DNA from 3 places in the Bhargavaea ullalensis genome. Region 3 is predicted to be linked to each of the others. Evidence: predicted binding sites of a transcription regulator. Region 3 holds the regulator's gene; each other region holds the start of a gene.
The links. The regulator CtsR, encoded in region 3, represses protease genes until heat stress. The targets are predictions, from matches to a motif close to ATGGTCAATAAAGGTCAAACA.
Positions count from the first base shown of each region.

Region 1: a site for CtsR is predicted at 6,023-6,043, ahead of clpP (ATP-dependent Clp endopeptidase proteolytic subunit ClpP). Genes of this name have one in related genera too.
Region 2: a site for CtsR is predicted at 4,070-4,090, ahead of ACFFIY_RS08040 (ATP-dependent Clp protease ATP-binding subunit). Genes of this name have one in related genera too.

Region 1 is NZ_JBHLWY010000028.1:5,637-15,371, reverse strand. Features, by position in the region: gene trxB (thioredoxin-disulfide reductase) at 1-792, shown strand, start outside; gene ACFFIY_RS07280 (NUDIX hydrolase) at 1,586-2,068, shown strand; gene rapZ (RNase adapter RapZ) at 2,065-2,961, shown strand; gene mgfK (gluconeogenesis morphogenetic factor MgfK) at 2,966-3,958, shown strand; gene whiA (DNA-binding protein WhiA) at 3,991-4,935, shown strand; gene ACFFIY_RS07260 (HPr family phosphocarrier protein) at 5,015-5,272, shown strand; gene clpP (ATP-dependent Clp endopeptidase proteolytic subunit ClpP) at 5,327-5,938, opposite strand; tRNA gene ACFFIY_RS07250 (tRNA-Arg) at 6,138-6,209, shown strand; gene ACFFIY_RS07245 (LemA family protein) at 6,434-7,012, shown strand; gene ACFFIY_RS07240 (TPM domain-containing protein) at 7,012-7,833, shown strand; gene ACFFIY_RS07235 (glutaredoxin family protein) at 7,883-8,107, shown strand; gene ACFFIY_RS07230 (sugar-binding transcriptional regulator) at 8,276-9,313, shown strand; gene gap (type I glyceraldehyde-3-phosphate dehydrogenase) at 9,370-9,735, shown strand, end outside.
Region 2 is NZ_JBHLWY010000032.1:5,699-15,433, reverse strand. Features, by position in the region: gene ACFFIY_RS08065 (FAD-dependent oxidoreductase) at 1-726, opposite strand, end outside; gene ACFFIY_RS08060 (DegV family protein) at 743-1,606, opposite strand; gene ACFFIY_RS08055 (Cof-type HAD-IIB family hydrolase) at 1,619-2,443, opposite strand; gene ACFFIY_RS08050 (alpha/beta fold hydrolase) at 2,699-3,475, shown strand; gene ACFFIY_RS08045 (metal-sulfur cluster assembly factor) at 3,513-3,821, shown strand; gene ACFFIY_RS08040 (ATP-dependent Clp protease ATP-binding subunit) at 4,115-6,250, shown strand; gene ACFFIY_RS08035 (YjzD family protein) at 6,301-6,489, opposite strand; gene ACFFIY_RS08030 (beta-ketoacyl-ACP synthase III) at 6,675-7,607, shown strand; gene fabF (beta-ketoacyl-ACP synthase II) at 7,674-8,918, shown strand; gene ACFFIY_RS08020 (ABC transporter ATP-binding protein) at 9,210-9,735, shown strand, end outside.
Region 3 is NZ_JBHLWY010000043.1:102,264-111,998, forward strand. Features, by position in the region: gene ACFFIY_RS12525 (GNAT family N-acetyltransferase) at 1-283, shown strand, start outside; gene ACFFIY_RS12530 (histidine kinase) at 324-506, opposite strand; gene ACFFIY_RS12535 (hypothetical protein) at 553-867, opposite strand; gene ACFFIY_RS12540 (thiol-disulfide oxidoreductase DCC family protein) at 1,019-1,423, shown strand; gene ACFFIY_RS12545 (LPXTG cell wall anchor domain-containing protein) at 1,496-1,621, opposite strand; gene ACFFIY_RS12550 (DUF3238 domain-containing protein) at 1,678-2,877, opposite strand; gene ACFFIY_RS12555 (hypothetical protein) at 3,004-3,510, opposite strand; gene ACFFIY_RS12560 (hypothetical protein) at 3,718-5,415, shown strand; gene ACFFIY_RS12565 (GNAT family N-acetyltransferase) at 5,615-6,211, opposite strand; gene ACFFIY_RS12570 (CtsR family transcriptional regulator) at 6,527-7,060, shown strand; gene ACFFIY_RS12575 (UvrB/UvrC motif-containing protein) at 6,981-7,643, shown strand; gene mcsB (protein-arginine kinase McsB) at 7,630-8,709, shown strand; gene clpC (ATP-dependent protease ATP-binding subunit ClpC) at 8,907-9,735, shown strand, end outside.

The sequences.
Region 1 (9,735 bases), on a different contig from region 3:
CCCGGCTTTGACAGCATTCTCGGACCGGATCTTTCAAACAAGATGTTCGAGCACGCGAAAAAGTTCGGGGCTGAATATGCATACGGAGATGTACAGGAAATCCGCGACGGCGAAGAATACAAGACGATCATCGCGGGCGGCAAAGAATACAAAACCCGTGCCATCATCATCACGACCGGTGCGGAGTACAAAAAAATGGGCATCCCGGGCGAAACCGAGCTCGGCGGCCGCGGCGTCAGCTACTGTGCGGTCTGTGACGGAGCATTTTTCCGCGGCAAGGAACTGGTGGTCGTCGGCGGCGGAGACTCCGCTGTTGAAGAAGGCGCCTACCTCACACGCTTTGCGGACAAAGTGACGATCGTCCACCGCCGCGATGAACTGCGTGCACAGAAGATCCTTCAAGAGCGGGCGTTCTCCAATCCGAAGATCGACTTTGTGTGGAACCACACCCTGAAGTCGATCAATGACAAAGACGGAAAAGTCGGAAGCGTCACAATGGTGTCGACGAAAGACGGCAGCGAGCAGGAATTCAAGACGGACGGCGTGTTCATCTACATCGGCATGCTTCCGCTCACCGCTCCGTTCAAGTCGCTCGGAATCACGGACGAGAACGGCTACATCACGACCGATACGGAAATGCACACGAACATTCCGGGCATCTTCGCGGCTGGCGACGTCCGGGCGAAAACCCTCCGACAAGTCGTGACGGCAACCGGCGACGGAAGCATCGCCGCTGAAACCGCCCAGAAGTACGTCGAGGAACTGAAGGAAAAAATCGGCGCCAAAGCGTGATTTAACCGTTTCTTAACGCGGCTGTAACAGCTTTGCAACATGGAACGTGTATAGTAAAGAGTGTAAATTGACCCCCCTTTATGATAGCAATACCTTTTGAAGCGGCTCCCGGCACCCCCGGGGCCGCCTTTTTTTGAGATTATAGGCTGGGAATAAAAACCTGTCCGACTCAACGCCGGATGCGTCCGGTTCGAGGGTTGATCCGTACGACTCAAGGCGGAATCCGTCCGACTCGTTGGATACGCCAAGATCAACAGGTGAGTCGTAATGATGTGGTGTTTCTCTTACGCCAATTGTCCCTAAGCGCTGACCTTTTCCTATATTGGAAGGAGAAGAAATCCGCGAGACGCCTGCGGGAATAGCATTAGTCGAAGGCCCCGCAGAGCGGAGCTCGAGGAGACTGAGACAATGCCCGCGGCAAGCGAGCGGATTTCTTCGACTGATGGATAGGGATAATCAATTGGGCATAAAGGGCAGCCCTTCGCTTTAGTTTCATCCAGCTCCGGGCGCCGGAGGCTCGGGGTCATAAGGCATCCTCCTCCGCGACGCAGGCTTCGCTGCGGAGGCTGCCTTATGCCTGTCGCCTCCAACCGGGCGCCCTCCGCTTTAGGTTCATCCAGCTCCGGGCGGCTGGGGCTCGGGGTCATAAGCTGATCTGCTCCGCACGGCAGGCCGCGCTGCGCAGATCCTCTTATGCCTGTCGCCCCAAAGCGCCGCCCTCCGCTTTAGTTTGTACCCCGGTTGTTTTGCATAGTATAATGGGGAACAGAATGTCTGGAATGGTGGGATGCCGATGCAACGGATTGCGAACCTGCTCGTTTTCAAAGACGACAAGGTGCTGCTCATGAAAAAGCCGAGGCGCGGGTGGTATGTGGCGCCCGGAGGAAAAATGGAGCCGGGCGAATCCGTCTACACGGCGGCCTGCCGGGAATTCGCCGAAGAAACGGGAGCCCTCCCGGAGGACGTTCATCTTAAAGGAGTCTATACCATGGTGATCCGCGACGATCAAGATGAACAGACTCTCGATGAATGGATGCTGTTCACGTTCGTCGCCCGGGGACTGTCCGGGGTTCCCATGGAAGAAAATCGGGAAGGCAAGCTGGAATGGCATGACGCAGCAGAGCTGGGGACGTTGCCGATGGCGGAAGGCGACCGCACGAATCTCATGTTCGCCGTCTCGTCTCCCGGCATCCAGTACGGCACATTCATCTACACACAGGATTTCAGGCTGATTCGGGAAGAGATCCAGCGATCAGAGGAAAGGATGGAACCATGACGCAAAAACAGATCGAGAACAAACAGGAGAAGATGGAGCTCGTCATCATCACCGGGATGTCCGGTGCGGGGAAGACGGTGGCCGTCCAAAGCTTCGAAGATCTCGGGTTTTATTGCATCGATAACCTTCCGCCGGAACTGCTGCCGACCTTCCTCAGCCTGCTTGGCGACTCGGACCGCAAGCTTCAGCGCGTGGCGGTCGTCATGGACATGCGGGGCCGCGAGTATTTTGATTCGCTCATCGGAACGCTGGACAATCTGGCCACACGCGAAAATCTGGACACGCGCATCCTTTTCCTGGACGCGGATGACGGGACGCTGGTGAAGCGGTATAAAGAAACCCGCCGCAAGCACCCGCTCTCCGGCAACGGGCTTGTCAGCGACGGGATCCGAAGGGAACGCGAAATGCTGTCCGAGCTCAAAGGCCGGGCCCGCTATATATTCAATACGACCCACATGCTGCCCCGCCAGCTGAGGGAAAAGATCGTCGGAAACTTCTCAACGGCGGGCAAGGGGACGTTCACCGTCAATGTCATGTCGTTCGGATACAAGCACGGCATTCCGATCGATGCGGACATCGTGCTGGACGTGCGTTTCCTGCCGAACCCGTACTATATCGAAGAACTCAAGCCGCTCACCGGACTGCAGTCCGAAGTTTCGGACTACGTGCTGAAATGGAGTGACACACAGGAACTGATCACCAAACTCGAGGATCTGTTCCGCTTTCTGATTCCGCGCTACAAGGAAGAGGGAAAGGCCCAGCTCGTCATCGCCTTCGGCTGCACGGGCGGACAACACCGCTCCGTCACGCTTGCCGAGTATTTTGCGGAACAGCTGAGCTCAGAATATAAAACGTCCGTTTCGCACAGGGATATCAATCATAGAAAGGGCTGATCCCATGCCCAAAAAACAAGGGGGAAAAAGGATTGTGGCGATCGGGGGGGGAACCGGTCTGTCCACAATCCTTCGCGGACTCAAGAAATTCGACGCCGACCTGACCGCCATCGTCACGGTGGCGGATGACGGCGGGAGTTCGGGCCGGCTGCGGAAAGATTTTCTCATTCCGCCGCCCGGCGATGTCCGCAATGTCATGGCGGCACTGTCGGATGTGGAGCCGCTCGTCGAAGAGATGTTCCAGTTCCGCTTCGGGAAGGAAGATTCCCTGAACGGGCACTCGCTCGGCAATCTCATGCTCGCTGCAATGACCCATATTACGGGAGACTTCGCGCGGGCGGTGGCCGAGATGAGCCGCATCCTGAACATCAAGGGCCGGGTGCTGCCTGCAGCCAACCAGGTCATCACGCTCGGGGCCGAGCTCGACGACGGCTCCATCATCAACGGAGAATCCAAAATTCCCGCCTATGGCCGGCGGATCCGGCGCGTCTTTCTCATTCCTGATGATGTCCAGCCGCTTGAAGAGACGGTCCGAGCCATTCGTCAGGCCGATTTGATCGTCATTGGGCCGGGCAGTCTGTACACGAGCATTTTGCCGAACCTCCTCGTCCCGGGAATCCGGGATGCGGTTTTGAAGGCCAGGGCCGAGAAAGTGTACATATGCAATATCATGACGCAACCGGGCGAAACGTATGCCTTCACTGCGGAAGACCATGTGCTGGCAATGTACGAGCATCTCGGCATCCCGTTCCTCGATGGCATCCTCGTCCATGACGGGAGACAGGTGCCCGGCGTCATCGAGGAGGAATACGGGAAACAACAGTCCGTGCCGGTGAGGGGCAACCCGGCCGCCCTGCAGGCACTCGTGAAGCATGTCGTCTTCGAGGACATCGCCACGATCGTCGACAACCACGTCCGGCATGATGCCGGCAAGGTGGCGGACTGGCTGCTGGCTTATCCGGGCAATCCGGACCGTCCCGGCAGCATTCCGGTCTGATGCCGGATGCTGTGTGAAAGGAGGGGGACCCGATGTCGTTTGCATCGGATACAAAAAAAGAACTGACCCAGGTGGAGATGGACGATTGTTGCACGAAGGCGGAGCTCGCCGCGTTCATTCAGATGAACGGTGTCCTGTCGCTGTCCAACCGTCAGATGAGTCTGGACATCCAGACTGAAAATGCGGCCATCGCCCGCCGGATGTATGTGAACATCAAGCAATTGTACCCATATAAGATCGAACTGCTCGTGCGCAAAAAAATGAGGCTGAAGAAGAACAACGTCTACATATGCCGGATCCGGGAAGGGGCACGTCATATGCTGGAAGACCTCGGGATTGCAGCGGGCATGACGGGCTCCGGAGCCATTCCGGAAGAGCTGGTGCAAGAGGACTGCTGCAAGCGGAGCTATCTGCGGGGCGCCTTCCTTGCCGGTGGGTCCGTCAACAATCCGGAGACGTCTTCCTACCATCTCGAGATCTTCACGCTTTACCAGGAACACAGCGAAGCGCTCGTCGGTCTGATGAACGGCTATGGCCTGAATGCCAAGTCGATCGAGCGGAAGAAGGGCTTCATTGCCTATCTGAAGGAAGCGGAGAAGATTTCGGACTTTCTCAGCCTGATCGGTGCGCACGGTGCGTTGCTTAAATTCGAGGATGTCCGCATTGTCCGGGACATGCGCAACAGCGTCAACCGGCTCGTGAACTGCGAGACCGCCAATTTAAACAAAACGATCGGCGCCGCACAGCGCCAGGTGGAAAACATCAAGTACATCGAAGAGATGATCGGGATCGCAGGACTGCCGGAGCGGCTTCAGGAAATCGCCAGGCTCCGCGTGGAATACCAGGACGTGACGCTAAAGGAGCTCGGCGAAATGGTATCCGGACCGGCCATCAGCAAATCCGGCGTCAACCACCGGCTCCGGAAACTCGACGAAATCGCGGAGAAACTGCGAAAAGGCGGAATTTCACTGAAGTGAAGAAATTCTTGTCCTTTTTGTCCGTCTCCGATACGATAAAAGAATAGACAAGCAACGGTGATGAAGGAGGATGTCGGCCATGACCGATCGGACATTAGAAGTGAAACTGAAATCCGGGCTGCAGGCGAGGCAGGCGGCTTTGTTCGTCCAGGAGGCGAACCGGTTCTCTTCAGACATTTATCTGGAGAAGGGAACGAGGAAAGTGAATGCCAAGAGCATCATGGGCATCATGAGCCTGGCAATCGGCAGAGGGGTCGAAGTGACGCTCAGTGCCGACGGACATGATGAGGAACAGGCGGTCGAAGCCCTTTCCGGCATCATCGAAAACGAAAATTGAACCCGAACCAAAAAAAGACCCGGCCGAGTTGGCCGGGTCTTTCGCTGTTTAAGATTATTTTTCTTCTTTCTTGCCGGCGGTGATGTCATTGCGCTCGATGATATGGTCGATGAGGCCATATTCCTTTGCCCGCTCGGCCGTCATGAAGTTGTCGCGGTCGGTGTCTTTTGCGATGACTTCGATCGGCTGGCCGGTGCGCTCGGCAAGGATGCGGTTCAGCTTTTCGCGGATGAACAGGATGTGCTTCGCGGCGATTTCGATTTCGGTCGCCTGGCCCTGTGCGCCGCCGAGCGGCTGGTGGATCATCACTTCGGCGTTCGGAAGAGCATAGCGCTTGCCTTCCGTGCCCGCTGCGAGCAGGAATGCACCCATCGATGCGGCCATGCCGATGCAGATCGTCTGGACGTCCGGCTTGATGAACTGCATTGTGTCGAAGATCGCCATGCCGGCGGAGATGCTGCCGCCCGGGCTGTTGATGTAAATGGAGATGTCCTTCTCCGGATCTTCCGCTTCAAGGAAAAGGAGCTGTGCCACGATCGAGTTGGCGACGTTGTCGTCGATCCCCGAGCCGAGCATGATGATGCGGTCTTTCAGAAGGCGCGAATAAATATCGTACGCGCGCTCACCGCGGTTCGTTTGTTCAATTACTGTAGGAATGAGATTCATTGTTCTTCCTCCTTCAGGGTGGATTGGCTTAACTGCTGCACTGGAACACTATACCCCATCAGCTGTGACTTTATCATACACAATTTGGTCAATGAAGGTCAAATAGGATGCCTGCCGGAAATATTGAAAACAGGGTTGCGCAATTCCGGGAAGCTGTGTATAATAAAAAATGTCGTCCGGGATGGACGGTATAAAAACTGCCCTCGTGGTGCAACGGATAGCACGTAAGATTCCGGTTCTTAAGATGTGGGTTCGATTCCTGCCGAGGGCGCTGACAAAGCCGTCATTGAGCGATTCATTCGCTTGATGGCGGCTTTTTATGATGGTTTGAGCCGGCCTGAACGCCGCCTGCTCTATCTTTTTCTCTTTCGCCGGGAACTTTTCCTTCCTTCGCCCGTAGAATTGCTTAAGGTTGTTTCGCGGTAAGTCGGTTCAGGGTATTGGTCATTATGCCGAAAAAACGACTTGAATTGTGGATGGAGAGGGGAAGATCATATGAAGAGAATGTTCGGGCCGATCGCGATCATCATCGGGATCCTCGTGATCCTGGCCATCATGCTCGTGCCGAAGTACAATACGTTCGTCGGGCTTGAAGAAGATGTGGATCAATCATACAGCCAGATCGAGAACCAGCTGCAGCGCAGGGTTGATCTCATTCCAAACCTGGTCGAAACAGTGAAAGGCTTTGCCAAGCATGAGGAAAAGGTGCTCGGTGACATTGCCGATGCCCGCTCGCGTCTTGCAGGCGCCAACACGCCGGAAGAACAGGCGACCGCCAACGATGAACTGAGTGGCGCGCTCAGCCGATTGCTTGTCGTCGTTGAAAATTATCCGGAACTGAAGGCGGACGCCAACTTCCGCCAGCTGATGGATGAACTGGCCGGAACCGAAAACCGGATCAGTGTCGCACGGATGGATTACAACGACACTGTTTCACAATATAACCGCAACGTCCGCCGATTCCCGGGCAGTCTCGTCGCCGGCATCTTTGGTTTTGATGAGAAAGAATACTTCAAGGCGGCAGCCGGTGCCCAAGAAGTGCCGAAAGTCGACTTCGGGGAGTACGGTGACTGATGAAACGGCTGTGCCGGTCCCTTCTGCTCGTCTTGCTGTTGTATGTGCCGGCGGCCGTCCATGCGGCTGAGCCGGACATACCGGATCAGATCGGGCATGACTATATTCAGGATCACGCCGGAATCCTGAGTCCGGATCAAAAAGCAGAATTGGAACAGCTTGCTTCCCGGCTCGACCGGGGAACGGGGGCCCAGTTTATCGTACTCACCGTGCCGTTTGCCATTGAAATTCCGGACCAATACGCAGTCCAGGCACTCAGAAAGTACAGGGTGGGGCAGGCATCGGAAAATAACGGCGTTTTGCTGTTGGTGTCGACCGTGAAAAACAGCATGAATAAAAGAGCTTTTGAGATTACTACCGGGTATGGACTCGAAGGGGCGCTCCCCGACGGCAAGTTGGGAAGAATCATTGATGAATACGGAATTCCGTATTTAAGCAATGAGGAGCCGGATCAAGCCATTCTGGCAGTATACAAGACGGTCTATAACGAAATCGCCAAAGAATACAACTGGGACGGATCCGTCGATCAGCCGGTAGAACCCGAAAGCAGTGATGGCGGGGGATGGCCATTCGGCCCGTTCGTCACCATCATCATCATCTACATCCTCTTTAAGATCTTCTTCGGAGGCGGAGGCGGGGGCGGAGGCGGTCCTCGAGGCCGCCGCCGCGGACCGGTTGTCTTCTTCCCGGGATCCTTCGGCGGAGGCGGCGGAGGATTCGGAGGTGGAGGCGGCTTTGGCGGCTTCGGAGGCGGCGGAGGCGGAGGCTTCACCGGCGGGGGCGGCTCAGGCGGGGGCGGAGGTGCCGGCCGCGGCTGGTGAGCTCGTCCGATACCCCGGCAATGCCAGAAAGGAATGACGCCATTTGAACGTGAAGCTCTATGTCCGGGAAGATTGCCCGCTTTGCGACGAAGCGCTTTTGAATCTCCGCCTCGTCGCGGAGGATCTCCCGGTTGAAGCCGAGATCATCGACATCGAGTCGGATGACCGGCTTCATGAAAAATATATGCTGATGATTCCGGTGCTGGAGAAGGAAGGGGAAGTCCTCCTGTACGGCGGCATCGGTTATGTGGACCTTTTGGACGCGCTCTCGTAGCGCGTCCATTTTTTATGGGCTGATTTTCACGCCGGGCAGGGCATACTCATAGTCTGGTCCTTTTTTTCTGATTGTTTGATTTTACCGGCAGGGTGGAATACAATAAAGACAACCGGGACACAAATTTAAACACTGGGACTAATGTTGTCCCGATGGGAGGAGAGTCGGATGGATGAATTGACGGCTGCCCAGCGGCGGCTGTTGCCGGAGATCACCTCGATGCTTGAATCCCGTTACCGCGTTCTGCACTCGATTCAGCGGGAAGGGCCGGTCGGAAGGCGCGCGCTCGTTGGACTGCTCGGGATGACAGAGCGTGAAGTCCGCGCAGAGTGCGACAAGCTCCGGAGCCAGGGGCTGATCCGGGCCGAGCCGGCGGGCATGGAAGCGACCGCGGACGGATCGGATGTGCTCCGGCTGCTCCGGCCGATGCTGAAAGAATGGACGGGGCTTGAAGACCTGGGGAGTGACCTCGCCCGGATTTTGGGTATACAGGAAGTGAAAGTTGTCGCGTCCTCAGGTGACGGGGACGGGGAGCGGATCAAAGACCGCATGGCGAGGGAATCGGCAGAGTTTCTCGCGGAAAGGCTGCCCGTGGGAGCAACGGTTGCCGTCACGGGCGGAAGCACGGTCGCCCGCATTGCGGAATACGCGGATTTATGCAGAGGCAAGAAGCCGCGGTTCATCGCAGCGAGAGGCGGGACATCGGGAGAAGCGAAAACGCAGGCCAATATGATTGCGGCTGCGCTTGCCGCCGGTTCGGATGGCGGTTGGACGCCGTTTCATCTGCCCGAGTCACTCGGCGAAGCTTCCTACAGGACGCTGCTTGAAGAGCCGTATGTCCGGGAAGCCATAGAACTGTATGACGAAGCGGACTGTGTGATCCACGGCATCGGCAATGCGCTGGAAATCGCCGGAAGAAGAGGGACAGGGTCAGCAGAGCTCGAATCGCTCATTGAAAACGGCGCCGTTGCAGAAGCGTTCGGATACTATCTGGATGCGGACGGCAGGGAAGTCGGACGCATCCTGACGATCGGCATCCGGCGTGAGCAGCTCGGACGGGTGCCGCTTCCGGTCGCTGTGACGGGCGGCAAGGACAAGGCGGCCGCCATCCTGGCTTATATGAAACAGGCTCCGCCGGCGACCGTGCTCGTGACGGACGAAGCGGCTGCCGAAGAAATGATCCGGCTGAACGGCTTGAAGAATTGATGTTGGACGTCTGGAAATGATGAGAAGGATATTATAAAATCCGGGAGGAATAAAACATGGCAATGAAAGTGGCTATCAACGGTTTTGGACGAATTGGACGGGTTGTGTTCCGCCAGGCTTGGGACAACCCGGAACTTGACATTGTTGCGGTGAACGACCTGACGGACTCCGCCATGCTCGCGCATCTTCTGAAGTATGACTCGGTCCACGGAACATTCGGACCGGAAGTCACGCACGATGAAGAAAGCATCATTGTAGACGGGAAGAAAATCCGCGTGTTCGCCGAAAAAGATCCGGCCGCCCTTCCGTGGGGCGATCTCGGCATCGATGTCGTGCTTGAATCGACAGGTGTGTTCCGCTCGAAAGAGAAGGCGGGCCTTCACCTCGAGGCGGGCGCCAAGAAAGTGCTGCTGTCCGCACCG
Region 2 (9,735 bases), on a different contig from region 3:
CTCCAGGCCGACCGCGGCTGCAATGAAGTCGACTTCAATCTCCGTGCCGTCGTCAAGCGACACCGTGCCGCTGTCCACCGAGCACACTTCCTTGCCCAGGTGGAGGGTCACACCGTTCTTTTCCATCTCCTCTTCGAGCAGGCCGCTCATGTCCGGATCTGCGATCGGCATGATCCGGCCGTTGTGCTCGATGAGATCGGTGATGATGCCGAGGCTGCGAAAGTTTTCCGCCAGTTCCACGCCGATGAACCCGCCGCCGATGACGAGTCCGCGCCTCGGCTTTTCACTTTCAAGGTAGTCCTCGAAATTGACCATGTCGCCGAAATGGCGGAGAGTGAAGATCGGGATGGAAGGCGAGCCCGGAATCTCGGGATTACGGGCCGATCCGCCGGGGGACAGGACGAGCTTGTCGTAGTGCAGGGTCTCTGTTTCGCCTGTCACGATATTCCGGACGAGGACGCTCCGGCTTCGGCGGTCGATTTCAAGGGCTTCATGGCGAAGGCGGACGTCGATGGACTTCTTGTCCCAAAATTGTTCCGGAGTCACCGAAACGAGCGAATCCATGCTGTCGACAAGGCCGCCGAGCACATACGGCATCCCGCAGGTTGCGAATCCCATCCGGCTGTCTTTTCCGATCACTGTGATGCGTGCGTCAGGCAGGAACCTGCGCAGCTGCGAGGAAACGGTCGCCCCTCCCGCGACCGCTCCGATGACGATGATGTCCATTGGCCTCATCCTTTCGTCAGTTCTCTTTTTTGTCTTCGAGGTCCTGGAAAAACAGGGCGATCGTGCCCGGACCGGCGTGCGATCCGATGACCGAGCCGATCATATAGACGTCCACGGAAGCCGGATGATGAGTTTCTTCGATGATGGTTTTCAGGGCAAGCGCGGCTTCTTCATCGTCTCCGTGGCTGATCGCCACCCGCTGACGGGCCAGTCCGCTTCCGCGTTCTCCCATGAGTGCGTTCATCCGCTGGAAAACCTTTTTCCGGCCCCGGTGCTTTTCGATCGGGACGAGCTTCCCGTCCTCGACATGAAGGAGCGGCTTGATGTTGAGCAGTCCTCCAAAGAAGGCGCTGGCTTTTGACAGGCGGCCGCCCTTTGCGAGATAGTCCAGATCCTCCACCGTGAACAGATGGACCATCCGGGATGCCATCTCCCGGATGGCTTTTGCCACTTCGTCGCGGTCCATCCCTTCATCGCGCAGTCGGGCCGCCTCGATGACGAGCAGTCCGTAACCGAGGGAAGCGCATTTCGTATCAATGATTTCAAGATCCAGCCCAGGATATTCTTCCTTCACCTGGTCGCGGATCATGACTGATGTGGAATAAGTGCCCGACAGTTCGGAAGAGAACGCGATGTAAAGTCCTTTCTCGCCGGAACGGCCGAGTGCCCGCCATTCTTCCATGAATGATTCAGGGGAGGCCTGCGAGGTTTTCGGGCGTTCGCCTTTTCGGATCCGCCTGAAAATTTCTTTGGAGTCAATCTCGACGATGTCCCTGAAGGTTTCGCCGCCGATATCCACGTGGAGCGGGATGATCTCGACTTCATGCTCCGAGAAAAACTCAAGCGGCAGGTCGGTAGCGCTGTCCGCATACAATTTCATCTCATTTCCTCCTCAGATTCGGCTTGCCGACTTGAGCTTCAGCCGTTCTTCGAGCACGGCGGCGATGCCGTCCTCGTTGTTCGTGCCGGTCACTTCGTCCGCGATCGTCTTCAGCTCGCCGATCGCATTGCCCATCGCGACGCCGGTTCCGGCATACTCAATCATTTCCAGGTCATTGTCCTCGTCTCCGAAAGCAATGATCCGGTCACGCGGGATACCGGCCCATTCGGCGACCGCCGACAGGCCGACCGCCTTGTTGAGGCCGTGGCGGATGATTTCGATGACATACCACGGAGCTCCCCATCGCCGGTGGTCGACGACTTCGGCATGGACTTCGCCAAGCCGGTCGCGGATCCGGTCGGCGTCTGCCGCGTCGGGGTGGATGAGCAGGCTTGTCGGATTGTCCTTCAGATAAGAGCGGATATCTCCGACCGTGACTTTCGGATCACCCATCGTGAAAATATTGAGCAGCTTCTCGTCGTGCTGGTGGACGTAGACATCATCCTGGACTTCCGCCACGATGTTGTGGAAATTGAAGTCCTGGATGGTCTCCATCACATCGCCGACGACGGGCAGGCTGATCGGCTCGTGGATCGTCTTCCAAGAGCGGTCCTTCGGATGATGGACGAACGCGCCGTTGAAGTTGACGATCGGCAGGTCAAGGCCAAGCTGCCGGTAGTAAGGCTCGCTGGCCCGGTACGGCCGGCCCGTGGCAATCATCACCTGGTGGCCTTCGGCTTTTGCAGCCATGAGTGTCTGCTCGGTTTTCGCCGAAATGATCTTTTCATCCGTCAGCAGCGTTCCGTCCAGATCCAGTACGATCAAATGCGGTTTCATCGTGCATTCCCCCTTCTTTATACTATTGAGTGTAGCCTTCCCCTTTCGATCAAGTCAAAAAAATGCCGTCCTTGGGCATCAGGGGCACTGAAAAAGGAAATGATGCTGATCGGCACTCCGATATTAAACGCCATACTCCGACTTTTGATTCCATACTCCGAAATTGAGCGCCATACTCCGAAGCTTCTTATGCGTCCGGTTTGTATTTTATTCCGTGTCTGTTAGGATAAAAGAAAAAACAGGAAGTGGTTGCTGATGCTCGTCAATGAAGAACAGTGGGCGGAAATCCCGCTTTTGCATGTATACCCGGAAACCGGCGGGGAATCAGCCCCGACCGTCATTTTCCTGCACGGATTCACGAGTGCGAAAGAACATAACCTCCATTACGCCTACAATCTGGCCGGTCGCGGCATCCGCGTCCTCCTGCCGGACGCCCACCTGCACGGCGTCAGAGACGAAGGGCTGGACGAGGTGCAGCTCAGCCTCCGTTTCTGGGAGACCGTCCTGACGACGATTGAAGAAGTCGGGAAGCTGAAAGAAGAACTGGCGGAGCGGTTCCCCGACAGCCGGATGTTCGGGCTCGCCGGCACGTCGATGGGCGGCATCGAAACGCTCGGCTGCCTCAGGGCCTATGACTGGATCGATGCGGCCGGTGTCATGATGGGCACGCCCGGGTTCGTCAAGCTGGCAAAGGCCCAGATGGCCCAGTATGAGAGCCGCGGCTTCAAGATTCCGCTCACAAAAGAAGAACGCTCGGCCATGCTCGATACGCTCGCCCGGTTTGATTTGACGAAAGACCGCAAAGCGCTCGCCCGGCGCCCGGTTTATTTCTGGCACGGCATGAATGACGAAACTGTTCCGTTCAAGCCGACAGCGAATTTCATTGAAGCGTGCAGGCCGGATTACGAAGACGTTCCGGAACGCCTGAAGTTCACGGCCGACCGCAATGCTGGGCACGGCGTCTCCCGGACCGGCATGCTGGAATGTACGGATTGGCTTGCAACCCATTTGAATGATGGCACGCCCGTCTGATATGATGAAGGAAATACAGAACGGAAGGGGTATCACGATGGAACAGGAGATGAAAGACAGCCTGATGGGCGCGCTCGAGAACGTTATCGACCCCGAGCTCGGGATCGACATCGTCAACCTCGGTCTCGTCTATGACGTTGATATGGACGATGCCGGGAAAGTTGACGTGACGATGACGCTCACGTCGCTCGGCTGCCCGCTTGGACCGATGATCGTCGACAACATCAAGCGTGAACTGGCAGAACTGCCGGAAGTGAAAGAAACCGAGGTGCACATCGTCTGGAGCCCGCCGTGGTCCAAAGAAATGATGTCCCGCTACGCGAAAATCGCACTCGGCGTTCGATGAGAATACAGCATGGCGGATCCGCAGATTGAATGCGGATCCGCTTTTTTATTGGCCGGAATGAGATAAAGATAACGCTTGCGGCGATAAAGATAACGCTTCGCCCGATAAAGATAACGCTCCCCGTAAAACCGCTTTTAATTCCAAGAAAACAAGGGAACCCGGGCTGCGAGGCGGCGAACTTCCCGGCCGTGCGTTTCGCTTTACCCTGGACAGGGAAAAGCATATAATGGAATTAGTCAAACATGGTCAAAGGCAAACAAGGTCAAACAACAGGGGTGAAGGCGAATATGCAAATGAACATGCAGCAGGAAGATCAGCGAAGCCCGCTTGAGCAGTTCGGCCGCAACTTGATCGAACAGGTGAAGGAAGGGAAGATGGACCCGGTGATCGGGCGGGATCAGGAAATCCGTGATGTGATCCGGATTCTTTCACGGAAAACGAAAAACAACCCGGTTCTCATCGGGGAACCGGGTGTCGGGAAGACGGCGATCGTGGAAGGGCTTGCCCAGCGGATCGTCAAAAAAGACGTGCCGGAAGGACTGAAGGACCGTGAACTGTATGAGCTGGACATGAGCGCGCTCGTGGCCGGCGCCAAATACCGGGGTGAATTCGAGGAGCGGCTGAAAGGCGTGCTCAAGCAAGTGAAGGACAGTGACGGCGGCATTATCCTGTTCATCGACGAACTCCACACGATTGTCGGTGCAGGGCGGACCGAAGGCTCGATGGACGCCGGAAACATGCTGAAGCCGATGCTCGCGCGGGGTGAGCTCCATTGCATCGGGGCGACGACGCTCGACGAATACCGGATGTACATTGAAAAGGATCCTGCGCTTGAGCGGCGTTTCCAGCAGGTTTATGTCCAGGAGCCGACCGTCGAGGATACGATTTCCATCCTGCGGGGATTGAAAGAACGGTTTGAGCTCCACCACGGCGTCCGGATCCATGACCGTGCGCTCGTCGCGGCGGCCGCGCTGTCCGACCGCTACCTCACCGAGCGTTTCCTGCCGGACAAGGCAATCGACCTCGTCGACGAGGCAAGCGCGCTCATCCGCACGGAAATCGACTCGATGCCGCAGGAACTCGATGAAGTAACGCGGCGCATCATGCAGCTTGAGATCGAGGAACAGGCGCTCATGATGGAAAAAGACGAACGGAGCCAGGCCCGTCTCGAAAGCCTGCGTGCGGAGTTGGAAGAGCTCCGGACGTCGACGGCAGACATGCGCGAACGCTGGGAAAAAGAAAAGGAAGCGATCCGTGAAATCCAGTCGAAGCGTGAAGAACTCGACCGGTACCGGCGGGATCTGGAAGATGCGGAAAACCGCTATGACCTGAACAAGGCAGCCGAACTCCGCCACGGCCGGATTCCTCAGGCCGAGAAGGAGCTTGCAGAACTTGAGGCGCCGCTCACCGGAGAAGAAAACCGGCTGCTCCGTGAAGAAGTGACCGAAGACGAAATTTCCGAGATTGTCGCACGCTGGACGGGCATCCCGGTCGCCAAACTCGTCGAAGGTGAGCGGGAGAAGCTGCTGCGCCTGAAGGAAACGCTTGAACAGCGAGTCATCGGCCAGGATGATGCCGTCCGGCTCGTCACCGAAGCCGTTTGGCGGGCAAGATCGGGCATCAAGGACCCGCACCGGCCGATCGGATCGTTCCTGTTCCTCGGACCGACAGGCGTCGGGAAAACCGAACTGGCAAAAACGATCGCAGCCACGCTGTTTGATTCGGAAGCGCACTTCATCCGGATCGACATGTCCGAATACATGGAGAAGCATTCGGTTTCCCGGCTTGTCGGGGCGCCTCCGGGCTATGTCGGATTCGAGGAAGGCGGCCAGCTGACGGAAGCCGTGCGGCGCAACCCGTACTCGGTCGTTCTCCTCGACGAAATTGAAAAAGCGCACCCGGATGTTGCGAACATCCTTCTCCAGGCGCTTGACGACGGACGGATCACCGACAGCCAGGGACGCAATGTCGATTTCACAAACACGATCATCATCATGACGTCCAACATCGGCTCAGAGCTGCTCCTCCGCATGGAAGGCGAAGAAGAGCATGCGGTGGAAGACCTGATCATGGCGGAGCTGAAGCGGCACTTCAAGCCGGAATTGCTGAACCGGATGGACGACATCGTCATCTTCCAATCGCTCAAAGGAGACGATTTCCGCAGGATCGCCCAAAAGATGCTCGACGACCTGGCACGGCGTGTCGCATCACAGGGAATCGAACTCACATTCGGCGACGGCCTCCTCGACTGGATTGTCGCGGAGGGAACGGACCCTGACTTCGGCGCACGGCCGCTCAAGCGGTTCATCCAGCGCCATGTTGAAACGGCGGTCGCCCACGGGCTCATCCAGGGCGGTTATACCGAAGGAGACCGGATCCGCGCCGAACTGTCGGACGGAACGGTCGTCCTCCATAAACTCGGTGAATAAAAAACATAAAAACCGTTCTCCGCAATCAAGCGGGGAACGGTTTTTTGCGTTCATGCATCGTAATCCGGTGTGGACTCTGTCGGCAGGATCGCCGAAACGATGAAAACGAGAATTGAAAGAACGACCGAGACGATGGCGCCAAGTGCAAAGTCGAACGGCACGTCATTGATCGAGCTGACCACGTAGTTCAGCATCGTGACGAGCACGAATGACCATACGAATGTCATGATGTATTGCATGAATTTCACCTCTGCGCGGAAATTTCCTTTTTCATCATATCACACCGCGGCGCAGCGGGAAAGCGAGATTCCGGGCTTTGGCCGGATGTTCGGTTTCTCCGGTCAAGAAGTTGTCAAAACCGCACCCGCTGTGTTAAATTGTTACCAGGTGCTAATAGATGATAATAAAGAAAAGGGGTTAAGGAATGGGCGTAGGAATGATCGGAATCGGGAAATGCGTTCCGGAAAACGTGCTGACAAATGCTGACCTGGAAAAGCGGCTCGACACTTCTGACGAATGGATCCGCACACGGACGGGGATCGAGGAGCGGCGGATTGCCGGAGACGACATGGACACGTCGGACATGGCTTACCGGGCAGCCCTGGAAGCCATCCGTGATTCCGGCATCTCCCCGGAACAGATCGGCCTCATCATCGTGGCGACCGTCACGCCCGACAGGCCGTTCCCGAGCGTGTCGACACAGCTGCAGGACCAGCTGGGCGCAACCCATGCGGCAGCGATGGATATCTCGGCCGCATGCGCGGGATTCATGTACGGCACGGCAACGGCGATGCAGTTCGTCGAATCCGGGACCTATGAATATGTTCTCGTCGTCGGCGTTGAAAAGCTATCGAAAATCACCGACTGGGAAGACCGCAACACAGCCGTCCTGTTCGGAGACGGGGCAGGGGCAGCCGTCATCGGCCGTGTGTCGGAAGGCAAGGGCATCCTCGCGTTTGAACTCGGGGCAGACGGTTCGGGCGGCAAGCATCTTTACCAGGACAAATATCTGCATATGAACGGGCGGGAAGTGTTTAAATTCGCTGTCCGGCAGATGGGTGAGTCTGCGCTGGCCGTTTTGGACAAGGCCGGCCTTACCAAAGAGGACGCGGACTATCTGATCCCGCACCAGGCCAACATACGAATTATGGAAGCCTCGCGCGAACGCCTCGGACTTCCGCCGGAGAAAATGTCCAAGCGCATCCATAAATACGGCAACACTTCCTCCGCCTCCATTCCGATTGCTCTCTGTGATGAGGTGGCGGACGGAAATGTCCAAGACGGCGACGTCATCGTGCTCGTCGGGTTCGGCGGCGGGCTCACATGGGGCGCGCTCGCCATCCGCTGGGGAAAATAACTTGCACACATCCAACGAAGTGAACCCAACATATATAACGATCAAAGAGAAGGAAGGGAAATGATGATGGAGAAAAGACGTGTGGTCATCACAGGAGTCGGTGTCATCAGTCCAGTCGGAAATGATGCGCCGACGGCATGGACTTCGATCAAAGAAGGGAAATCCGGAGTCGGCCCGCTGACGAGGCTGGACCGTGAATTGTTCCCCGCAAAAGTCGCGGCTGAAGTAAAGGACTTCGACATCGAGCAGTACATTCAGAAAAAGGAAGCCCGCAAAATGGACCGTTTCACCCACTATGCGCTGGCGGCCGCCTTCGAGGCGCTTGAGGATGCGGGCCTGCCGCGCCGGCTCGACGATGAGACAGCCCTCCGCACAGGCGTCTGGATCGGCTCGGGCATCGGCGGCATGGAAACCCATGAACAGCAGTTCAAGACATTCCAGGAGCGCGGATACCGCCGCGTGAGTCCGTTCTTCGTCCCGATGATGATTCCGGACATGGCAGCGGGCCAGGTGTCGATCTATACGAACGCCAAGGGCATCAACTCCTGCACGGTCACCGCCTGCGCATCCGGCGCCAATTCGATCGGCGACGCCTATGAAGCGATTGCGCGCGGCGATGCGGACATGATGATCACAGGCGGCGCGGAAGCCCCAATCACGACGATGGCGGTTGCCGGCTTCTGTGCAAACACGGCATTGACAACAAACGCGGATCCCGAGACGGCTTCGCGCCCGTTTGATGCGGACCGCGACGGCTTCGTCATCGGAGAAGGCGCCGGCATCCTGATCATGGAAGACTACGACCGGGCGAAAGCGCGCGGAGCGAAGATTTACGCGGAAATCATCGGTTACGGTTCGACAGGAGATGCACACCATATCACGGCACCAGCTCCGGAAGGGGAAGGGGCAGCGCGTGCGATGGCCCAGGCGCTTCAAAAGGCCGGCGTCACTCCTGATCAGGTCGATTACATCAATGCGCACGGCACGAGCACGCCGTACAATGATGAATTCGAGACCGACGCGGTGAAGAACGTCTTTGGCGAGCATGCCTACAAACTGGCGATGAGCTCGACCAAGTCGATGACCGGGCACTTGCTCGGCGCTGCAGGCGGCGTGGAAGCCGTCTTTACGGCACTTGCCCTCCGCGACGGGATCATGCCGCCGACGACCAACTACAAGACTCCGGATCCTGCATGCGATCTGGATTACGTGACGGACGGCGCACGCGAAGCCGACATCCGCTATGCCATGAGCAACTCGCTCGGTTTCGGCGGTCATAATGTTTCCTTGCTCTTCAAGAAAGCGGAATGATTCATATGGAGCGAAAGTCCCGGACCATTTAAAGGTCCGGGGCTTTTTTGGTGCTTCGGCCTCTTCTACTGCTATAGGAAAAACGCCCCTGTAAGATATTATCCTTAGAGAATGTTAATTCAGAAAATAAAGCTCAAAACATTGATATGACAGCGTTTTTCAAATGAATGAAACCTTTTTCCGATTGCATTAAAATAGGAAATTCAAAAAATACCTTGCGTATGTAATCTTTTTGTAATAAAATTTAGCAAGAACGAAATAACAGAAAAATAGAAATCTTGAGGTGTAATAATGACAGCCAAACAAGCCACAACCAAGCAAACACCTCTCCTCGAGGTTCACAATCTCCAGACCGGTTTTAAAATCGGCAAAGAATATTTCAACGCAGTCGAAGGTGTCTCGTTCAACGTGGAACGAAAACAGATCGTCGGCATCGTCGGCGAATCCGGCTGCGGCAAGAGCGTCATGTCGCTGTCGATCATGCACCTGCTCCCGCAGGGGATCGGCAAGATCCGGGGCGGCGAAATCCTGTTTGAAGGACAGGACATCGTTGACCATGACGAAAAGAAGATGAACGGCATCCGGGGAAAAGACATCTCGATGATTTTCCAGGAACCGATGACTTCCCTCAACCCGGTATTTACGATCGGTTATCAAATTTCCGAAGTGCTGCTCAACCACCAAGACCTCAACAAGAGCGAGGCCCGGGCGAAAGCGGTTACATTGCTGAAAAACGTCGGCATCCCGCGTGCCGAGCAGATCGTGGACGAGTATCCCCACCAGCTCTCCGGCGGGATGCGCCAGCGGGTGATGATCG
Region 3 (9,735 bases):
AGGGACTGCCCAGACTGAAAAGATGGGCAAAGACGCCATGGAAGTCGAGCGCATCTACATCCGCTCGAAGTTCAAGGGCAGGGGACTGGGCAGGCAACTGATGGATTTGGCCGTCAAGCTGGCCGGGGAACGAGGCAAGACCAGACTCTGGCTCGGTGTCTGGGAACATAACCCGGACGCCATCCGGTTCTACGAAAAATCCGGCTTTGTTCAGACCGGATCCCATTCATTTTTCATGGGAACCGATGAACAGCGCGACCTGGTTATGACAAAAAGGTTGTGATCGAGCAATAAAAAACCCCCGCAAAAGCGGGGGGCAGCGCCTATTCCTTCGGTTCTTCAGGGAAGAGGAACCAGGAGAGGACGCCGCTGAGAAGGGCGGCGCCGACCGCCATGTAGAGGCGGTGGAGTTCCGGGACGTCCTGGAACTCCTTGTTCAAATACCACCAGGCGACGCCGGCGACGATGAGCATGATCGGTATGGCGAATGTGAGTGCACGTTTCAATGGTGTCATCCTTTAACTGGTTGAGTTAAGGATAGTTTATCATAACTCAGTAGCCGCCGCCTTGAAAGCCGCCGGGACCTCCGAAGCCCGGTCCGCCAAAGCCCGGTCTGCCGAAGCCGGGATTCGCGTAAATGTTGCGGCCCGGAACCGTAGTGGACGTTTCGGTGAAGTAGTGTCGCGGCACATTGACGATATTCTGCCGGTTGACGTTGACGATCGGGTGAACGAACGGTACTTCACACTCAGTGAAGGAGTCGTGGAACCGGTACGTCGGCGGGCAGACGATCGGGCACCGGCCGTGCGATCCGCCGTGTTGCATGTGATGAGAGTGGCAGCGGTGGTGATGATGGTGGCGATTCATGGAAACACACCTCCTTCCCTGTTCCTTCTATTACATGCAGCAAGGACCCGGGACAGGTAGACGCGCGTCACGGCCCGCTCCGGTTTGTCTGCAAGAATAGCGGGAATACATGAAGAAACACTGTGAATCCGGCTGAAAAGGAGGAACCCGCATGGCAAAGGAACGGATTGTGCTGTTCGACGGGGAATGCAACTTCTGTGATAAAAGCGTCCAGTTCATCATCAAGCGCGACCCCGCCGGACATTTCAAATATGCTTCATTGCAAAGCGACGTCGGCCAGGAACTGAGAAAGAAGCACCGCATCCCGGATGACGTCGACTCGATGGTGCTGATCGAGGGGGACCGGGCGTACACGAAGTCGGCCGCCGCCCTTCACATCGCCAAGAAGCTCGACGGGCTCTGGCATCTGCTGTTCCTGTTCATACTTGTCCCCAAACCGATTCGCGACCGTGCATACGATTACGTCGCGGCCAACCGGTTCAAGTGGTTCGGCAAGAAGCAGGTGGATGCCTGCATGCTTCCGCCGCCAGACATCAGAAAGCGATTTTTGGCTTAAAAAACGTCATTAAAAGGCTGCACGGAATCCGGAATTCATCCGGTTCCCGTGCAGCCTGTTTGATTTGCCTCCTCACCGGTTCTTCCTTTTCCTCCTAAGGAAAAAGAACAGGGCGAGAAGCAAAATGATCACCAAGCCGACGATGACCAGTGCCGGCGTGTCATAGATGATGAAATGCGAGTCTTTCGTTTCGTACATGCCTTCACCTTCCCGTCCTCACCCTGCACGGTGCCGTTTCGCTTCATTTCCCGCGCTCACTCAAAGCTAGACGTGTTCCAATGCTGGTAGGCGATCACCTCGGACATGTGGGCGAGTCCTTTTGACTCGGCACGGTGGATCGGGAACCAGCCGTCACCCTTGTCGAGATACACTTCATGATGGGGGGCCTGGTCATGGTAGCCGGTCACTTCGAACGTGCCGTGTTGGCGGAGCACCGCATGGACTTCGTAGTCGATCGTCGGGGCGGGGGTGATCGGGTTGCCGACGGAGTGCTCGAGAACGAATCCGAATTCCCGGCCGTCATGCTCAAGCGGCTCGATCGTGAAGTCCTCGATCGACGCGCGGCCCTCTTCCCGCTTGCGGCCCGAGATCCCGTAGGCGACCGTTTTCCCCGCTTCTTTCGTGAAGACGAGCGGATACCCGCGGTCCGTGTACGACAGTGTCACGTCGGCACGCGTCCGGAAACTTTCGCCTTCCGGATCGAATTCCCTGCCGTCACCGTCGAATGTCCGGTTCGGCGACAGGATGTTCGGATTGCTGATTTTCTCTTCGGCAAGGAAAGTCGTATAGCGGAACTTCCAGCGGGAAACCGGATCCGGCTCGCGCCATTCCTCGACGGGCAGCAGCATCTCACTCGGCCGGCCGAGCATCTTGGTCATCCAGAATTCTTCGGTCACATCCTCTTTCGTGCTGGACTCCGGATTGAACAGGCCGGCAATCCGGCCGAGCATCGTCTTCGGGGAGCTCAGCGGCTCCTCGGACTCTTGCGCGGGCCGCTCCGCGCGGATGGCATAGACGCTCGGCGCATCTGGCACTTCACGGTCGATGAAATGGGTGCCCTCCGTCTGTTCGAGGAGGATTCCGTCGCGGTACACTTCATATTTCTTCACTTGAGGGATCTTCTCCCACGCCAGGGCGATTTGCGACTTTGCGACGATCGTGGTGAAGACGATCTGGCGGACCGGGTTGGCTGTGTCCTTTTTGGTCTTGAGGGCGGATGTCTGCATACGGATCACATCTGTGACCCGTTCACGGCCGTCCAGGCACTCGACCGCGTAATGATACATTTTCCCGTGCATGACGTCCTCGTCCGTAAAGTCACAGACCGGCCCTTCCTGCACAAGCCGGCCTTCCTTGTACACCCGGTACGACTCTCCCGGGTCATCCCAGTCAAACTCGATCAATCCCTCGCGGTGGACGACGGACCGGATCTCAAAACGGTCAGCTTGTTCCAACTCGCTCACACTCCTTTTTTCCCGGCGGCCCTTTCTCCGAGTATGGGGGCGCATCGTTTCCTCTATACCCGATTGCGGGGGAGTCTACCACATTCAGCCGGGAATCAGGGGTGCCCAAATTTTGACTCATCGCTTCAGCATCACGAGCTGGCGGTCTCGGAACCAGAGCGGAACCCGGACATCGGAACCTTCCAGACGGACATCGCGGTCCAGCTGTTCGTTCCTCGGCAGCCCCTCCTCGCCGGAAAGGCAGGTGTACAGCTCTGCTTCCTCCCCCGGAACCAACTCCCCGCGCAGGAATGCAAGCAGTTCATCCGTGCATTTTTGCACGGATTCCGGATTCCCTTCGAATATTCCGTCAACCTGGAGGACGAACGGCTTGGACACCGGCAGCCGATCGGCCGGCTCTCCGTCCACCGGCGTCAATGATACAAACACCGCGTCCAACTCCGTGTCATACACCCGCACGTCCTCATCCGCCAAATCAGCCAGCGATTTTTTATCCAGCAGATTCCGCCAGTCAGCCGGATCATCGGTCGGCGGCAGTTCCGAAAACTTTACGATCCGGACATTCTCCCCGAGATTGCCCGCTGGCAGCGGCCGGTCCGTCGCCAAGTAACTGTAAAAAGTCATGGAATTACCTCCTGTTCTGTGCTTGAAAAGATTCTCCGCTGAACCCTTGTAATCCTTGCAACAAGAAAAACAGGACTGCCTCTGTTCGGAATACGCCCGCCTAATTTTTTGTGCCCTGCAAAAAGAAATACTTCAGATTCTGAAACGCCGGTGCCGCTCCGTCCGTAGATGAAGAGAGAATCCAAAACGGAAAGAAGGGTCAGCCCCATGCTGAACTTGATTTTATTTTCATTGATCGCCGGGATCGTCCTCGCTTTGCTTGCCGTTCCGTTCCGGATGAGCCGGAAGGTAAAGGAAGACGGCAAGACGGCTTTGGTGAACGTGCGGACGTCGCCGCTCCTGGTCGGGACGGCGGTTGCCGCAGTCGTGATCGTGTTCGTCGTCTACTATGCCGGTAACATCGACCGGAACTGGACGTCGCTCTGGCCGGCGGTGCTCGTTGCCTCGCTGGCGGGGGCGGCCATGTCGGCTGGGAGCGAGCGGAAAGGGCGGACCGTGCTGTCGCTTGCGGCGCTCGTGTTCGCCGCCTATGTGCTGACTGCGCCGCTGTTTAACGCGGACCGGAAATACAAAGCCGTCGAAATGGACGAAGCCGTCGAGATTGCGGCTTTCGACGAGACGAAGACGCCGGCGAGCGTGCCGCCGAAATTCGCGCGGAACAAGATGAAGAAAGCGTTCGGACAGGTGCCGAACACCAGTTACTATGAGCTCGGAAAGCTGCAGATCCAGACGGTGAACGGAGAATTCGTCTACATCGCGCCGGTGGAGTTTGCGGGCTTCTTCAAATGGATGAACGCCGGAACGGTGCCGGGCTACTTCACAATGAGCGCAACCGACTCGGCCGACAATCCGAAGTTTGTGAAGACCGAGATGGCCTACACGCCGTCGTCCTATTTCCATAAAAACGTGGAGCGGCATATGCGCAACGCGGAGCCGGGCATGATTTATTACGGGGATGTGCAGCTGGAGGTCGATGACGACGGAAAGCCGCATTACATCCGGTCTTACGGAAACTTCATCTCCGCCCGGAACGGCTTTGACGTGAAAGGTGTCGTCGTCACCGATCCGCAAACCGGCAAGACGAAGCGGTATGCACTCAAGGACATCCCGGATTACATCGACGGGGCCGTCTCGCCGGAAGCCGTCAGCCTGGCGAACAGCTATTACGGAAATTACGTCCACGGTTTCTGGAACTCGAAATTCGGCAAGAAAGACGTGAAGCTGCCGTCCGACGAGGGCGTGGAAGCGAACGTCAGCCCGGTGTTCGATGAAACCGGTCATATGTATTACTTCACCGACTTCACGAGCCCGAAAGAGGAAGTGGACTCAATGCTCGGCTACTCGCTCACCGACGGCCGGACCGGCGAGGCAATTTACTACACAGGTGATCTTGAAGAGTCGTATATGGACTCGGCCGGTGCGCTGCAGATCATCGAAAAGAAATTCATCGAGAAGAAGTGGTCGGGCGAGATGCCGGTGCTGTACAACTTCTACGGCGAGGCCAGCTGGCTGACGCCGGTGCTCGACTCGAACGGCTTCCTGCAGAACTACTTCATCGTCTCGGCGGCCAACCCGGAAATCTCCGTGTATGCCAACTCGCCGAATGAAGCGCTGAAGCTGTACAAGACGGCGCTTCAAAGAGGGGGCTCCTCCGTCGACGGCGCATCCGGAGCCGAGGAGGCGAAGGCGGAAATGACCGTCAAGCGCGTCTACAAAGAACGCGCCGGCGACTTCACCCTCGTCTCGGTGCTCGGCGACGACGGCCGCAGCTTCCTCGCTTCTACCGAATCCGTCCCGCTCGCCGTCTATATCGAAGAAGGCGACCGGCTGAGCGTGACTTACCTCGAAACCGGCGAGCTGTTCCTGCCGGTGAAAGAACTCGACAACCTGTCGCTCGGAAAGTGAAAAACAGCCTCCGCCGCCGGAGGCTGTTTTAAATGGCAGGCCCGCCGCCGCCGAATGAGAATGTCCGGTAAAGCTGGCTGAGTGTCGGGATACGGCGCCCGAATGTCGGGAAACAGCTACCGTATGTCCGGCAGCCGTGTCCGCTCCGCGCGCCTAAAAAAAGACGCCCCCGTCCGTCATGACGGGGGCGTCTGATGCGTCAGACGGCGAACGGCTCGAGAAGGTCTTCTTTTTGTTCCTGCTTCCGGTGGAAGTCAAAGACGGCATCGGCCGGTTCGTATGAAACTCCGTAAAAGTCGGCATCCTTGTACGTATGGATTTCTTCGTATGTCCGGCGCATGCCGTTGAAGATCGCCTGCTCGACGGCTTCCTCTCCGGCGCCGTCGGGCGACCAGTAGAGGATTTCGAGATCATTTTTCTCGCCGGTGGCAAGGGAACGGCGGCTGTACCCGATCCGCCTCGCATGGCAGAAGCCCTCGCGCGCGTAAAATTTCAGCCGCTTGGACGTGTCTGTGTCGACATAATCGACCGGCTCGACTTCCAAGATCACCGGCTTGCCTTTCGCTTTCAGCTTCCGGATCAACTTGCCGCCGAGTCCTTGCCCGCGGGACTCGGACGAAACGTAAAGATAGTCAACGAACAGAAAATCATCGAATTCGGCATACATGAGAACATGATCCGGCCCTTCATCCTTGCCGTAGATGCCTTCCTTTTCCGCGAGCAATGTTTCCATGTGGGTCCGTGACTTCATTTCTTCAACGGGAAAGTACTCATTCAGCTTGTCATACCAGTTCAAAACTGCAGTCAAATTCAAATCTCCTCCGGTGTTTTGAAATTCATCCGGGGGTTTTTGTTTGAGGGGTCATTCCAAGAGGAAAAAACAGATGAGAAAAAATCCTCGTCGCGGATACTGGGGCAGAGACCCCGTCCACAACTTCTTCTTTACCCGCCGGCCAGCAGGGGCAAACCTGTTCCAACTGAAAAAGTCCTTTCTTATGAAAACAGGGCCGCGGCAAATCCGTTGCAACCGTCTGGAACGCATTGTATAATTAAGTCAAAGATAGTCAAAGTCAGCGGCCGGATGAGGCATGGAAGAAAAGAGGTGATTCCGTTGCGCAACATTTCGGACATTATTGAAGGATATTTGAAAGCCATCATCGAAACTGAACAGGACGGCATGGCGGAGATCAAGCGGAGCGAAGTGGCGGAGAAATTCCAGTGTGTCCCTTCGCAGATCAACTACGTCATCAACACCCGGTTTACGACCGAACGAGGCTATATGGTCGAAAGCAAGCGGGGGGGCGGCGGCTATATCCGCATCGTGAGAATCCGTCCGCACAGCCGGATTGATCTGATTGACCAGATCATCGGAACGATCAAGAAAGGGTCCACCCAGTCGATGGCGGAAGATGTGATCCGCCGGCTCATTGATGAAAAAGTGATTTCAAAGCGGGAGGCGAAGATGATGCTCGCCGCAGTGGACCGGATGACGCTCATCTCCCAGCTGCCCGAGCGTGATCTGCTGCGTTCACGCATCATCCAGGCCATGCTGATGACCCTGAAATATGAAGAAGCAGGCAACAGAGACGCGGCCGGCCGGAAAGAAACGGGCGGCGAGGCGGAAGGCGACGGCCGGAACGGCTGAAACCGCCGCCTACATCCGGAAAGAGGTGTTTGTTTTGATCTGTGACCACTGCCATGAACGGCCGGCATCGGTCGTTGTGACGCAAAGCAAAAACGGCAAGACGCAGGAGCGGCATCTGTGCGACGTCTGTGCGTCCCATTTCCATCCGTTCCAGGGCGACTTCGGAAGCGATCCGTTCGGCATACAGCAGTTTCTGGCCAATTGGATCGGCGGGGGGATCCCGCAACAGGCGGGCCGTCCGCAGAGCGTGGAGGAAGGGCCGGAATGCCCGACGTGCGGACTGACGTTCCGCCGGTTCCTTGAACGGGGAAAATTCGGCTGCCCGGACTGTTACGACGCATTCCGGAAAGAGCTGCCCCAAGTGTTCCGGAAAGTTCAGAACGGGCACGCGGAGCACACCGGAAAAGTGCCGGAAAGCTTCAGCGGCCGGGTGTCTGCAGAGCGGAAGATCGGAGAACTGAGGGGGCTCATGCAAGAGGCGATCGGCTCCGAGGAATTCGAGGAAGCTGCCAGGATCCGTGATGAGATTCGGGGCCTGGAGCGGAGTCTCGCGGAAGGAGGCGATTCCGGTGACGTCGATTGAGAAATTTTTGCAGAATGCCGTGACCCCCTGGATGGGAAGCCGCGGCGAGCATTCCGACATTGTGCTGTCGACGCGCATCCGGCTGGCGCGCAACCTTGCGGGGCACCGATTCCCGATCGACTTCAGCCGGGAAGAGGCCGAGGGAGTGGAGCGCCAGGCGGCAGCCGTCCTGACGGGCGAAGGGGAACCGTTCTCCTGCATCCGCATGGAGAGCATGCCGGCGCTGCAGCGGCAGGTGCTCGTCGAAAAGCACCTTATCAGCCCTCAGCTCGCCGACCCGGAACGTCCGGGGACGGTCATTCTGTCAGATGACGAATCGGTCAGCATCATGGTCAACGAAGAAGACCATATCCGCATCCAGGTGATCTACCCGGGCCTCCATCTGATGGAGGCGTTTGAGCGGGCGGATGAAATCGACGACCGGCTGGAGGCGAAACTCCCGTATGCGTTCGACGGGGACTTCGGCTATATCACGAGCTGTCCGACGAACACGGGCACGGGCCTGCGGGCTTCGGTCATGCTTCATCTGCCGGCCCTGTCGATGACGAACAACATGGCCAGGATCGCCCAGGCGGTCGCCAGGCTCGGCATGGTCGTCCGGGGAAGTTACGGGGAAGGCTCCGATGCACTCGGCAACGTCTACCAGGTATCGAACCAGATTACGCTCGGCAAGTCCGAACGCGACATCCTGAAGGATCTCCGCGACCTGACCGAACGGCTCATTGAGCAGGAAGAGCGTGCGCGCCGGGCACTCCGGGAGCGGTCGGCCGTGAAGCTGGAGGACCGGATCTGGCGCTCATACGGCATCCTGTGCAATGCGCGCGTGCTCGCAACCGATGAGGCGGCGACCCGGCTGTCGGACGTCCGCCTCGGCATCGACCTCGGCATCATCGAGGGCGTCGACGTCTCCGTTCTCAACGAACTCATGATCTTCATGCAGCCGGCATTTCTCCAGCAGTTTGCCGGGGAGAGCCTGCAGCCCGGAGAGCGCGACGTGTTCCGCGCCAAACTCATGCGCGAGCGGATCGCCATGGAGCGCGGCGAAAAAGACTCGCCGGAAGAATAAATCAATGACGGGGCTGCCGGAGCATATATTTTGAAAGGCGGCCCCTTCCGCGATATAATAGTCAAAGATAGTCAAAATCAATTTTGCGCTCTCCGGCGGTTTTATCCGCCGCCGAAAAGGGGAACGTTGACTTATAGAATCTGAATGTCGGCATGAAACTGCCTAAAGATCGATTACACAAGAAGAGAGGGATTTGCATGATGTTCAACCGCTTTACGCAACGCTCGCAAAAAGTGCTCCAGCTTGCCCAGGAAGAAGCGATCCGGATGCGCCACGATGCCATCGGGACTGAACATATCCTGCTCGGCCTCATCCGCGAGGGCGGCGGCATCGCCGCCAAGGCGCTCGAGGCGATCGGAGTGAATTTTGAAACGATCGAGGAGGGTGTCGAAAAGCTAGTCGGCACCGGAACGAAGGAAGTCGGCCCGATCATCCACTACACGCCGCGCGCAAAGAAAGTCATTGAACTTTCCCTGGACGAGTCGAGAAAGCTCGGCCATTCCTACGTCGGCACGGAACATATCCTCCTTGCGCTCATCCGTGAAGGGGAAGGAGTCGCGGCACGCGTCCTCGCCAACGCCGGCGTCAGCCTGAACAAGGCCCGCCAGCAAGTGCTCCAGCTGCTCGGCAGCAATGAAAACGGCCAGGGGCAGCCGGGTGCGGGAGGCGGCAACCCGTCCGCCAGCACGCCGACGCTCGACGGCCTGGCGCGCGACCTGACGGAAATCGCCCGCGAAGGAACGCTTGACCCGGTCATCGGCCGGTCAAAGGAAATCACGCGGGTCATCGAAGTCCTGTCCCGCCGGACGAAAAACAACCCGGTCCTCATCGGGGAGCCGGGCGTCGGTAAAACGGCGATTGCAGAAGGCCTCGCCCAGCAGATCGTCAACAACGAAGTTCCGGAAACGCTCCGTGACAAGCGGGTCATGACACTCGACATGGGCACGGTCGTCGCCGGCACGAAATACCGCGGCGAATTTGAAGACCGGCTGAAAAAAGTGATGGAAGAGATCCGCCAGGCCGGCA